3 regions of the Arthrobacter sp. NPDC057388 genome follow, and region 1 is predicted to be linked to each of the others. Evidence: riboswitches for the same ligand, from Rfam matches in the RefSeq annotation. Region 1 holds a riboswitch; each other region holds the start of a gene.
The links. Region 1 has a riboswitch for cyclic di-AMP ahead of ACFUTU_RS06735 (C40 family peptidase). Riboswitches for the same ligand answer to the same signal wherever they lie in the genome.
Positions count from the first base shown of each region.

Region 2: linked by a shared signal. The riboswitch ahead of ACFUTU_RS08100 (hypothetical protein) and the one ahead of ACFUTU_RS06735 (C40 family peptidase) in region 1 are both predicted to bind cyclic di-AMP.
Region 3: linked by a shared signal. The riboswitch ahead of ACFUTU_RS00790 (NlpC/P60 family protein) and the one ahead of ACFUTU_RS06735 (C40 family peptidase) in region 1 are both predicted to bind cyclic di-AMP.

Region 1 is NZ_JBHVBL010000009.1:94,929-99,103, reverse strand. It holds gene serC (phosphoserine transaminase) at 1-99, opposite strand, end outside; gene ACFUTU_RS06745 (metal-dependent transcriptional regulator) at 446-1,141, shown strand; cyclic di-AMP (ydaO/yuaA leader) riboswitch at 1,316-1,558, shown strand; gene ACFUTU_RS06740 (M23 family metallopeptidase) at 1,570-2,391, shown strand; cyclic di-AMP (ydaO/yuaA leader) riboswitch at 2,504-2,697, shown strand; gene ACFUTU_RS06735 (C40 family peptidase) at 2,750-3,463, shown strand; gene ACFUTU_RS06730 (NlpC/P60 family protein) at 3,566-4,175, shown strand, end outside.
Region 2 is NZ_JBHVBL010000012.1:15,214-19,388, forward strand. It holds gene ACFUTU_RS08095 (ATP-binding protein) at 1-1,165, shown strand, start outside; cyclic di-AMP (ydaO/yuaA leader) riboswitch at 1,270-1,423, shown strand; gene ACFUTU_RS08100 (hypothetical protein) at 1,429-2,337, shown strand; gene ACFUTU_RS08105 (glycosyltransferase) at 2,589-4,091, shown strand; gene ACFUTU_RS08110 (glycosyltransferase family 39 protein) at 4,088-4,175, shown strand, end outside.
Region 3 is NZ_JBHVBL010000001.1:177,601-181,775, reverse strand. It holds gene ACFUTU_RS00800 (bile acid:sodium symporter family protein) at 1-135, opposite strand, end outside; gene ACFUTU_RS00795 (GGDEF domain-containing protein) at 288-1,427, shown strand; gene ACFUTU_RS00790 (NlpC/P60 family protein) at 1,692-2,504, opposite strand; cyclic di-AMP (ydaO/yuaA leader) riboswitch at 2,508-2,673, opposite strand; gene ACFUTU_RS00785 (SulP family inorganic anion transporter) at 2,854-4,175, opposite strand, start outside.

The sequences.
Region 1 (4,175 bases):
TGCCTCGATCTGCTCCGGCCTGACCTTGGAGGGACCGGCGCCGAACCGTCCGTCCTTGGGCAGGAGATTTGCGGGGATAGTGATGCTGGTGTCGCTCACAGGGGCTCCAATTTTCGGCATGGAAGTATGGTTCGGCTGGGTCGGGGTGGTGGCCGGCAGGCAACCGTGACCGCCACGAAGACCCTCCTTATTCTGCCCGAAGCGCGGATACCCCGGGAACACGGGCCCGTCATAGTCCGGTCACTGAGACAAAGGCCGCCCCCTGCTTCATGAATTATTCGGACTAATTCAAAATAGGCTAAGCTGGCAGTGGACGCACGGGCAGAGAGCCGGTGCTGCGCCGCCGTCGGATATGCGACCGCCGCTGCAGCCTGCCGGCCCCCGGTGCGTGGGCCCGCGGTACGGTGGGACAGACACACATACTGTGCTCGAGGAGCTGAGCTGAATGACGGATCTGATCGACACCACGGAGATGTACCTTCGCACCATCCTGGAGCTGGAGGAAGAGAACATCGTGGCGCTTCGGGCACGCATCGCCGAACGTCTCCGCCACTCGGGTCCCACCGTTTCGCAGACCATCGGCAGGATGGAACGCGACGGCCTCGTTGTGGTCTCCGGTGACCGCCACCTCGAACTGACCGAAGTGGGCCGCAAGCGCGCCACCGAGGTGATGCGCAAGCACCGCCTCGCCGAGCGCCTCCTGGCCGATGTGATCGGCCTCGACTGGGCCTACGTCCACGATGAGGCGTGCCGCTGGGAGCACGTCATGAGTGAACGGGTGGAGCGCCGGATCTACGAAATGCTGGACCACCCCACCGAATCGCCCTACGGCAACCCGATCCCGGGACTCGCGGCACTCGGCGGACAGCCGGCCCGCCCGTTCGCGGACGGCGTGGTGAACCTGCTCGACGCCATGACCGGCTACGGCCCGGAATCGAAGGTCAGGGTGAGCCGACTGGCGGAACCCATCCAGGTGGAGCCGGAGCTCCTCCTCCAGCTGGATGAGGGCGGAATCCGGCCCGGCGCCGCCGTCTCGCTGGAGCGCGTGGGGGAGTACATTTCGGTGCGCGTGCCCGGCTTTGAGGGCGCCCTTGAGCTGCCGCCGGAAGTGGCCGCGCACGTCTTCGTCCGCGTGGACTAGGTCCCGGCGGGACCCTCCGCGGGCAGCCGTGGGGCCCTTCGTCAATGACCGAGGCTTCTGTCTGACATCTGCAGGCAGGATGACCCACCACTTTTGCACAGCGAATATAACGGAATTATTACTGCGCTCTTTAATCGCCTATAGTTAAACGGCAACGCCGATACAAAAGCGTTACCTGATCTGGAGCCGAACCCTGCCAGCAGATCAGCAGCACGAGTCACCCACTGGCAGGGGCGGGGGAACCACAACCGGCTGTTTCACAGCCTTGGGGTGAAGTCCGCAGCAGCAAGTCCTCTCCGCAGAAGGAATCCTCCCGGGATACCCCTGTGCCGGATTGGCTTGTCATGGCGGACCGGGTCTACGCACTCTCTGACCCGAATCCGACAGCTAACTTCGCAGGCTATCCAGAGAGGAAGCAGTACTTGTCCATGCAGAATGCCCGGGGCCGCCGCCGCGCGACCGGTCCCGCTCCGGAGCCGCGCCCTGCGGAGGCCATTTCCGCGGACCGTCCCCGGGACGCCCAGCGTGAAGCGCGCCGCCGCCGGGGTCCGTTCCGGCAGGTTACGGATTTCGCTTCAGCCAGCGGCGTTGGGCAGAAAGCTGGCGTAGCCCTCGCTGCCACCGGCCTGCTGCTGACTGTTACCGTCCCCGCCACCAGCCCGGTGCTGGCTGCGGGCGAGCAGCAGGAAACGGCATCGGCTTCGGCCGCCTCACCGGCCCAGCCCAAGGTGTCCGCAGAAGCAGCAGCAAAGATCGACTTCAGCCGCACATCGGTCTCCACCACCGGGGACCCGGACGGGAAGCTCAAGCAGCTCCTCAGTGCCCAGTCAGCCGGCAGCATCAGCCGCTCGGCTTCGGTGGGTTCCCTCGGCGCGCCGCTGACCACGATGGTCAAGTCCTCGCCGTTCGGCTACCGCGTCAGCCCGATCACAGGCGGCGCCGGCGAATTCCACCGCGGCCAGGACTTCGCCGCCCAGTGCGGCACGGAGGTACTGGCAGCGGCCAGCGGCAAGGTGACCTTCGCCGGGTGGCACCCGTACGGGGGAGGCAACCGCGTGGTCATCGACCACGGCAACGGCCTGGAAACCACGTACAACCACCTGTCGTCCTCCAGCGTCCAGGTCGGCCAGAAGGTCACCCGGGGCGAAGTTGTGGCCCTCAGCGGGACCACCGGCGCCTCCACCGGCTGCCACCTCCACTTCGAGGTGATGGTCAACGGCGACGTCGTTGATCCCACCGGCTGGCTCTGAGCCAATCCGAGTGAGCACTCTCATTCCCGTGACACGCCGTGACCTGAATGTGACTTTCGCTCCGAACTGCTGTACCGTCTAAACCGCGTCAACTTCGCCGAAGTTGACGCTCTTGAGTGGATTGCCTAACTCTGCCACCGCTCAAGGTCCGTTCGCATTACATCGTCTGGCAGGGGCGGGGGAACCAATTTTGGTCTTCGCAAGAAGGCCTTGGGGTTAAGTCGCAAAGCTTCCCAGGAAGCAGCGCGGCCGGGTGACTCCCATCCGAATCCGACAGCTCACCTCGTAGGCATTGGGAGAGGCTACCTTCGTGTCTTCACGCCACAATGCCGCGCGCCATCGCGCGCAGACGGTTCGTATGAACCCGTTGGACTCCGTGTCCAAGGCGGTTAGCGCCAATGCCGGCACAGTAGGTCGCCAGGCAGCTGTCATCGCAGCTGCTTCAGGACTCATCCTGAGTGTTGGCCTGCCGGCCAACGCAGCCGATGCCAACATTGGTGTTTCCGCCTCCTCGGAGACCGGATCCCAGGCCGCACAGCTTGCTGTGACCGCCGCGCCCACCGCTACTGTCTCCTTCGAGCGTCCTGAAGTCACCACCGTGGCTGCCCCGGTCGCCGAAACCATCGCTCCGCAGTCGAGCGATGAGGGCCAGGCAGCCGAGGCAGGCCAGGCCAGCGACGACGAGAGCACCGGTGGGGCCATGGCCGTCACCGCAAAGTCCGCCGATGGTGCGGCCTCCGCCGCAGCGTCCGGACTGGCTGCAATCGCGTACACCGGCATCGGCAGCCCCTATGTCTGGGGCGGTACCACCCCCAGCGGCTGGGACTGCTCCGGCTTCACTCAGTGGGTTTACGCACAGGCAGGCATCAGCATTCCCCGCGTCAACGCGTGGAACGCCATGAAGCCCACCTCCACGCCTGCTCCCGGTGACCTGGTCATGCAGAACGGCGGCGCCCACGTGGGAATCTACGTCGGCAACGGCATGATGATCAGCGCATTGAACCCCTCGCAGGGCACTCTCCTGCACGCGGTGTCCGCAACGGGCACGTCCGCTTTTTACACCCTTCGCTAAAAATCCGATTCGAGACGGGCCGGCTTACCCCCAAGATGCTGGCGCGTCGATAACCCACGGCCTGCTACCGCGGACCGTGGAACACGAAAGAGAGAAACTTTAATGACTACACGTGCGACCATTGCACGGCACCGCGCCGAGGTCACCAAGACCAACTCGCTGGCTGTCATTGCCAAGGCCGTCGGCGACAACGCCGGTGGTGTGGGCCGCCAGGCCGCAGTTATCGCTGCTGCTTCCGGTCTGGTCCTGACCAGCGGCATCGCCGCCAACGCCGCTGAGACCAACGTTCAGCGCGAATCCGCCGCAGCTTCCACGCTGGAAGTCCAGTCCGCTGCTCCGGCCACCATCTCCGCCGCTTCCAGCATCGCCATCTCCTACGAGAAGCCTGCTGTCTCCACCACCCCGGCTCCCGTCGTCGAGGCCCCGAAGCCTGTTGTCAAGGTGCAGGAAGCCGCGCCCGCCGAGGAAGCTGCGCCGGCTCCGGCTCCGGCTGCTGAGGCCGCTCCGGCTGTCCAGGCCGCCGCTGCCGTGAAGACCGCTGCTCCGGAAGCGCCGAAGACCACCGCCGCGAGCGGCCAGGGTGCTGCAATCGCCGCTGCCGCCTACGCCCAGCTCGGTGTTTCCCAGGACTGCACCGCGCTTGCCACCAACGCCCTCGCCGCAGTGGGTATCCACTACCACGGCTGGCCGGCCGGCTACCTGTCCCTCGGTC
Region 2 (4,175 bases), on a different contig from region 1:
CGGCGACGTAATCGTGACCGGTCTCCCGCTGACAGACAAGCAGAAGACGCTGACGTCGCTGGTCTGGACCATCACCATCGTGTCCCTGGGCGGCCTGGTGCTGATCGGCCTGGCCGGGACGGTGCTTATCCGCCGCACCATGAAGCCGCTGGAGCAGCTCTCCGAGGTGGCCACCCAGGTGTCCCGCCTGCCGCTGGACGCCGGCGAGGTGGCACTCGCCGTCCGTGTCCCGCCGTCGAACGCCCATCCCGGGACCGAAGTGGGCAGCGTGGGGTACGCCCTGAACCAGATGCTGGATAACGTTTCCAATGCGCTGGAAGCGCGGCAGGAAAGCGAGATGAAGGTGCGGCAGTTCGTCGCCGATGCCTCCCACGAGCTCCGCACGCCGCTCACGGCCATCCGCGGCTACACGGAGCTGATGCGGATGACCGAAAAGTTCACCCCGGACGGCCAGCGCTCGCTTGCCCGCGTGCAGAGCCAGTCGGAACGCATGACCGCGCTGGTGGAGGACCTTCTGCTGCTCGCCCGGCTCGACGAGGGCCAGCCGCTCAAGCTCAGCGACGTGGACCTCACGCAGCTTGTGATCGAGACCGTCAGCGACGAGAAAGTCATGGCACCGGACCGGGCCTGGCACCTGGACCTTCCCGAGGAACCCGTGTCAGTCCGGGGTGATGCGTCACAGCTGCACCAGGTGCTGGTCAACCTGCTCTCGAACGCACGCAAGCACACCCCGCCCGGCACCACGGTGACCACCGGCGTCATGCGTTCGGCGGACGGCAGCGCTGTGATAACGGTCACGGACGACGGCGCCGGCATCCCGCCCGAATTCGTGGACAAGGTCTTCGCGCGCTTTGCCCGCGCAGACGCGTCACGGGCAACGCCGGCGCAGCCGGCCATGGCCCGGGCAGCCGCCGCGGCACAGGGTTCTGCCGGGGGCGGCGAAGGCGCTCCGGCCGCCCTTGGCGCCCCCGCATCGCAGGCAATACCGGGGATTTCGCCGGCGGACGCGAGCGTGGCTGCGGCCGAGGGAACCAGCGGCCTGGGACTGTCCATCGTGCAGTCAATCATCGAGGCGCACGGCGGGACCGTGGAGGTCACGTCGCGGCCCGGCCGCACGGAATTCGCCGTCCGGCTGCCCATGCAAGGCGCCGCGCCGTCGCCGTGATGTCCGTTACCTAAATGTGACTTAATCAAAAGCCTCCTGTACCGTCGATAGGGTGCGGCCGCCACGGGAGCCGCATGTCCGGATTGACGCCCAGCTCTGCCGCTTCCCGGATTCCGCTAGTTCAGGCAGAGGCGGGGGAACCAGAGTCCCGGGCTTTCCGCATCAGCCCTTGGGGTGAAGCCGACACGTGATTATTCCGTGCGGCCGGATGACCTCATCCGAACCCGACAGCTAACTCCGCAGGTGTTGAGAGGCAATCCACCATGTCTGAATTTAAGACTCAGGCGCGCCCTGAACGCGCCTCGAACAAGTCTGGCCGCACGACTTCCCGCCCCGGTAATTCCCGGCACCGCGCCGAACCGGCCCGCCCCACTACTGCCTTCGGCCGTTTCGCTGCAGGCCTGCCGTCCTTTGGCCGCCGCGCGGCTGTCCTGACCACCGCCGCGGCGGTGCTCGTGGGGGTCGGCGCCGCAGGCCAGGCGGCCGACCAGGCCGCGCCTTCGGCCGCCCAATCGTCGGCGGCCACCGCTGACGCGGGGCAGACGCTGAGCTTCGACAAGACGCTGATCTCCGCCCTGCCGGCCCCGTCCGCAGCGTCCGTCGCCCCGCAGTCCGTCAGCACGGCAACCGCCAAGGAGGCTGCGGCCAAGGCTGCCGCCGCCAAGAAGGCCGCTGCCGCTAAGGCCGCCGCCGCCAAGGCCGCGGCAAAAGCCGCCGCTGCTAAGGCCACGGCCGACGCCAACGCCGCCGCGGTGGCCAAGGCCGCAGCCGCACAGGCTGCTGCGGCGAAGGCTGCCGCTGCCAAAGCCGCTGCTGCCAAGGCTGCCGCCGCTGCCAAGGCGAAGGCCGCCCCGGTTGCCGTGAACGATCCTGCCGGCGCGCAGGCCTACGCGGCCAGCAAGCTCGGTTCCTTCGGCTGGTCCGCAGACCAGATGCAGTGCCTGAAGCGGCTCTGGACCAAGGAATCGGAGTGGCGCACCACGGCCACCAATGCCAGCAGCGGCGCCTACGGCATCGTGCAGTCGCTGCCCGCCGAGAAGATGGCGAGCGCCGGCGCGGACTACCGCACCAACTACCGGACCCAGATCGACTGGGGCCTGGGCTACATCAAGGAGCGCTACGGCTCCCCGTGCGGTGCGCTGAACTGGCACCTCTCCCACAACTGGTACTGACCGGGTGCCGCGGCCGAATCGGCTGGCGTCCAACGTTTCTGCACCGCTTTAGGGTGCCCGGTTAGAGTGCCGAGGGCCCCGGATCCGCGAGGATCCGGGGCCCTTTCTGCTGCCCGCGCCCTCACGCGGCCGGCAAAGAGGTGCAGAAATGCTGCCGCCTTCCGTCAGGAAACCCGTCCAAGAAGCACTTCCACAGCCCCTGCACAGCTTTGGCCTAAAACCCTCATAACAGCGGCCGCCACTGTTGATGCATGACCATCACTGACCGGGCCTCCGGAACCCCGCCTCACCCACCGCTGCACACCCGGACGCATGCGCTCCACGGGGCCGGCGCGGCGGGGCAAACCCAGGCGCACAGCCTCATCGGGCGCACGCGGCGGTCGCCCATTGACACCTCCGCTGCGGTTCCGGTCCTGGACGTGACCATCCCGGTCTACAACGAAGAGCGCGACCTGGAGGAGTGCCTGCGCCGCCTCCATGCGTACCTCCACGGCACGTTCCCGCACCCGTTCCGCATCACCGTTGCGGACAACGCGAGCACCGACGGAACGCTCAAGGCTGCCGAACGCGTGGCCCGGGAACTCCGTGAGGTCACCGTGGTTCACCTGGAGGAGAAGGGCCGCGGCAACGCCCTGCGGAAAGTCTGGCTGGCCTCGCCGTCGCCGGTCCTCGCCTACATGGACGTGGACCTCTCCACGGACCTGGCGGCGCTGGGTCCGCTGCTGGCACCGCTGATCTCCGGCCACTCGGACCTCGCCATCGGCACCCGGCTGACCCGCAACTCCCGGGTGGTGCGCGGACCCAAACGCGAATTCATCTCCCGCAGCTACAACTTCCTGCTGCAGTCGCTGATGGGCACCCACTTCAGTGATGCACAGTGCGGTTTCAAGGCCATCCGCGCCGACATCGCCCAGCAGATTCTCCCGCACACCGTGGACACCGCCTGGTTCTTCGACACGGAACTCCTGGTCCTGGCCGAACGGTGCGGCCTGCGGGTACACGAAGTTCCGGTGGACTGGACCGACGACCCCAACTCCAGCGTGGACATCGTCCAGACGGCCCTCGCCGACGTCCGCGGCATGGCCCGGCTCAGCAAGGACATGGTGACCGGCCGCATCCCCGTCGCCGAACTCCGCGCAGCCCTGGCCCGCGGCCCGCTCCCGGCAGCCTCCCGCAGCCAGGAACAGAGCCCGGGCGGCAGCCTGTTCGGCCAACTGGTCCGGTTCGGCGCCATCGGCGTCGCCTCCACCCTCGCCTACCTGGTCCTCTTCTACCTCTGCCGCAACCTGATGGACTCCCAGCTCGCCAACCTGCTGGCGCTGCTCACCACCGCGGTGGCCAACACGGCCGCCAACCGGCGCTTCACGTTCGGCATCGCCGGCAACAGCGACGTTGCCCGCCACCACTTTGAAGGTCTGCTGGTTTTCGGGATCGGGCTTGCCCTCACCTCCGGCGCACTGGCGCTCGTCCACAGCGGCGCACTGCCGGGAGGCACGACGCCGGACCGCTGGCTTGAGCTGGCAACCGTCACCGCCGCGAACCTTGCGGCCACGGCCGTGAAGTTCCTGCTGTTCCGGCTGTGGGTCTTCCGGCGGCGGCCAGCCCCCGCCAACGCACCCTTAGATCCCGCCTCCCCCGCCAACGCTCCCCCAGATCCTGCCGCCTCCGCCGCCAACGCTCCCTCAGATCCTGCCGCCTCCGAGGCATCCCTTCCGCACTCATCCCTCCCGACCACAGAAATGACACAGTCATGAGCACCACCGCCACTCCCCCACACCGGACGGCGATACAGAGCCCGGCCGAGGCCGGGGCTGCCCACCCTGCCGCCCCGGAAGAAG
Region 3 (4,175 bases), on a different contig from region 1:
CAGCACCAGCAGGGGGAAGACAGTGACCGCGACGCGCGCAATCCTGGCCTCTGCGGCAAGGGCGGGGTTCAGGGGTGCGGCGTCGGCCGCTGTGGCAGGGGGAGTCGGTGCGGAATTTTTTGTTGCCTCAAGCATTCAATAATGCTGGCACTGCCGGGCCGAAACGCCCGAATTCGTGACTGATGTCAGACAAATTGTTTCGTCTCTGGAAACTGCCGGGAGCACTGCGGAGGCTGGCCCCGGGGTGCGATACTGGAGTGCATCGGACGGGGATTCTAGGGGGCCGAATGATCCTGGACACGGCGACACTTCGGATCGCCTTTGCAGCGATGGCCTTCATTCTGGCCCTGCTTTTCTACTTTTCCACCTATCGCAGCACGCGCTCACCCTACAGCGCCTGGTGGTGCGCGGCCCTTCTCCTGTTCCTTCTCGGTGCGGCGTTCTTCCTGATGAACGGCACCCCGCAACAGGTCTGGGCAAACCCCCTGGGCAATGTCCTGCTGATATCCGGTGCGGGCTGCGTTTGGGCCGGCGCGCGCTCCCTTCGCAACCTCAAACCCAGCCCGTGGCTGTCGGTGGCGCTGCCGGTCCTGGCCGGCGTGGCCGCCGCCGTCGACAACCCCGCCACGAACGCCTGGGCAGGGGGAGAAGTGTTCCTGGGGTCCATGGCAGTGCTCATCGGCCTGGCCTCGCATGAACTGTGGCGGCTGGAGCCGGGCTATTCGCGGGTCAGGATCCCCATGGCCATCGCGGCAGGCGGCGTGGCGGCCTTCTACTTCTGCCGGCTGCTGGTTTTCCTGATCAACGGGCAGGACGGTGCCGTCTTTGTTACGTTCTTCGGATCCGCGGTGACCACCATGGTCACCATGGTGCTGCTGGTGGTGGTTTCCTTCAGCATGGCGGGGCTGAGCACTGAGCAGCAGACGAGGGCGCTGCGGACTGTCGCAACGCTGGACGGGCTGACCGGCCTCCTTAACCGCGGCGCCTTCCTGGAAGCAGCCGCCGAGGAGCTGGCCCGCAGCAAGGCCGCCAACAGCGGGGGTTCGCTGATCCTGGCTGATCTGGACCACTTCAAGGCGGTCAACGATACCTTCGGCCACGCGGCAGGCGATCTGGCGCTGCGGGCGTTTGCCGGGGCATGCAGCGCTTCGGTCCGGTCCACGGACCTTGCCGGGCGTTACGGCGGCGAGGAGTTCATCCTTTTGCTGCCCGGCGCCGGCCCCAAGAGCGCGGAGATCATAGCCGGTGAGATCAGCAGGAGGATGGCGGGCCAGCACATCCCGGAGCTGCTGCGGATGCCGACCGTCAGCTACGGCATTTCCGTCTACAACGCCGAAACCGCCGACCTTGACGAGGTGATCGCGGCCGCCGACGTGGCCCTCTACGAGGCCAAGTCGCAGGGGCGGAACCGCACCGTGCGGGGCTGAGCCATGCATGGGTGAGCTGTGCCGTGCGTGGTCGAGCGGCGCAGCAGCGTTCTGCACAGGCAGGCACCGGATCCGGAATGCATGGGGGACAATCCGGACCCGGCGATCCTGACTCGCAGCCGGAGACTGCGGTCTTTCATCAGGCATAGCCAGTGTGTTCCGGCATCCTTGGAGAAAGGTGGGAGCACCTTGGGGGATAGCCGTGTTCCGCCGCCCCCAAGGCAGCGGAACACGGCGGGATTCAGTTTTGGCTGTCAGCCCGTATCAGGCCGCGCGCACGAACGTGACGGGGCCGGTGGCCGTGAGCCAGGACAGCGGGTGGGCCATGGTGGCGTTGATGCCGTTCATGCCGCCGCTGATGACCTTGCCGTTGCCGGCGTAAATGGCCACGTGGCCGGACTGGACCACCATGTCGCCGGGCTGGGGAGTGGAAACAACCTTGCCGTGGTTCAGGAACTGCATCGGGGCGAGGTCGCCCACCCGGATTCCGGCGGCGCCGAGGGCCTTCTCCACCATGGCGGTGCAGTCCTGCGTGATGCCGATCTGGGCGTAGGCCGAGGCCAGCATGGCGGCGTTGACGCCTGCCGCCGCCTTGACCGGGGCCTTCGCGGGTGCCGCCGCCGGAGCCTTCGGCGCCGCAGCAGCGGCCTTGACGGTCACCTTCGGTGCGGCGGCCGGTGCGGCTGCGGCCTTGGGAGCGGCGGCAACGACGGGCGTCACCTTCTTCACCACGGGCGTTACGGCGGCGGGCTTCGCCGCGGGCTTGGCGGCGGCGGGTGCGGCCACCGGTGCCGGTGCCGACTTGACCGCGGTGCGATCAAACTCGATCTGAACGCCGGACGCAGCGTTCAGGGGAGCCTGGACCTGGCGGGCGGCCTGCGGGGCGGCGGCCGGAGCCGGCTGGGCCGGGGCGGCGCCGCCGGCATTGGCGGCCACGGTGCCCGTGAAAGCCAGGCCGGAAGCGGCGAGGATCACGGCTGCCTGGCGGCTGATGCCGGCGTTTGCGGAGGCGATGCGGGTGAACGGATTGGAGCGGGCGGCCGCAGCACGGCGGCCAGAAATAAAGCGGAACGACATGAAGAAGCCTCTCCCGATGCCTGCGAGGTGAGCTGTCGGATTCGGATGGGAGGCACCCGGCCGCGGTCCTGAGCATGGTCAGGAACTGCGCGGCTTCACCCCAAGGCCTGCTGAGTGCGGGCCAAAAAGTGGTTTCCCCGTCTCTGCCGGACATGGGTGTTCGGTTGACTCCTCGGGCTGCGGCAGAGTTAGGCAATCAGCGCGGGAGTGCCCCTTCGGTGAAGAAGGCACGTTTTCCACCGTACGGGAGGCTTTCCGTAATGTCACATTAAGGTAACGGCAGCGTGTCATTCATTTGGAGCTGACCCGCGTCAGGTAAGGGTTGAGCGGTCAAGTAACGTGATTAACCTCACGCTCCGGCATTCAGTTTTCCGGCGAGCCGTTCCCGCATTTGGATGCTGGCTGAGTTAAGGCCAATCAGTTCCACCTCGCGGCCGTGCCTGCGGTATTTCTCCGTGACCGCGTCCAGGACGGCGATGGTGGAGGCGTCCCACAGGTGCGAGGCATGCAGGTCGATCACCACGCCGCCGATGTCCGGCTCGGCGTCGCGGGCGTAGTCGAACTGGGTGTAGAGGTCGTTCGAGGAGGCGAAGAACAGCTCACCGTCCACGGTGTAGGTGGCGACTGTCCGGCCGTTGAGCTCCACTTCCGTCCGCTCCACGGTGGCGAAATGCGCAACCCGGCGGGCGAACATTGCCATCGCTGCCAGAACGCCAACACCGACGCCGATCGCCAGGTTGTGCGTGACCACCACGGTGCCCACGGTGATGAGCATGACGGCGGTCTCCGACTTGGGCATCCGCTTCAGTGTTGCGGGTGCAACCGAGTGCCAGTCGAAGGTGATGGCCGAGACGAAGATCATCACCGCAACGAGGGCTGCCATGGGGATGAGTCCGACGATGTCACCGAGTGTCACCACCAGCACCAGCAGGAAGACGCCGGCGAGGAACGTCGACACCCTGCTGCGGGCACCGGAGCCCTTGACGTTGATCATCGTCTGCCCGATCACGGCGCAGCCGCCCATGCCGCCCAGGAACCCGGTGACGATATTGGCCACGCCCTGGCCCCAGGATTCGCGGGTCTTGTTGGAGCGGGTATCGGTGATGTCGTCCACGAGCTTGGACGTCATGAGGGATTCCAGCAGCCCCACGAGCGCCATGGACAGCGAGAACGGGGCGATGGTCTGGAAGGTTTCCCAGGTCAGCGGCACGTTGGGGATGAACAGTGTGGGCAGGCTTTCCGGCAGCTGGCCCTTGTCCTGGACGGCGGGGACGTCGATCCCGGCCGCCACGGCGAGGACTGTCAGGAGGACGATGGCCACCAATGGTGACGGCACCGCCGTCGTGATCCTGCGGAAGCCGACGACGATCAGCAGTCCCGCGCCGACCAGCGGATACACGGGCCAGGGAACCCCGATCAGCTCCGGCAGCTGGGCCATGAATACGAGGATGGCCAGTGCGTTCACGAACCCGACCATCACCGAGCGCGGGATGAAGCGCATGAGCCGGGTGACGCCCAGGACGGCCAGCAGGATCTGGAACACCCCGGCGAGGATCACCGCGGCGATCAGGTGGTCCAGTCCGTGGCTGCGCATCAGAGGCGCGATCACCAGGGCGACGGCGCCTGTTGCGGCCGAGATCATGGCGGGCCGGCCGCCGACGAACGAGATGG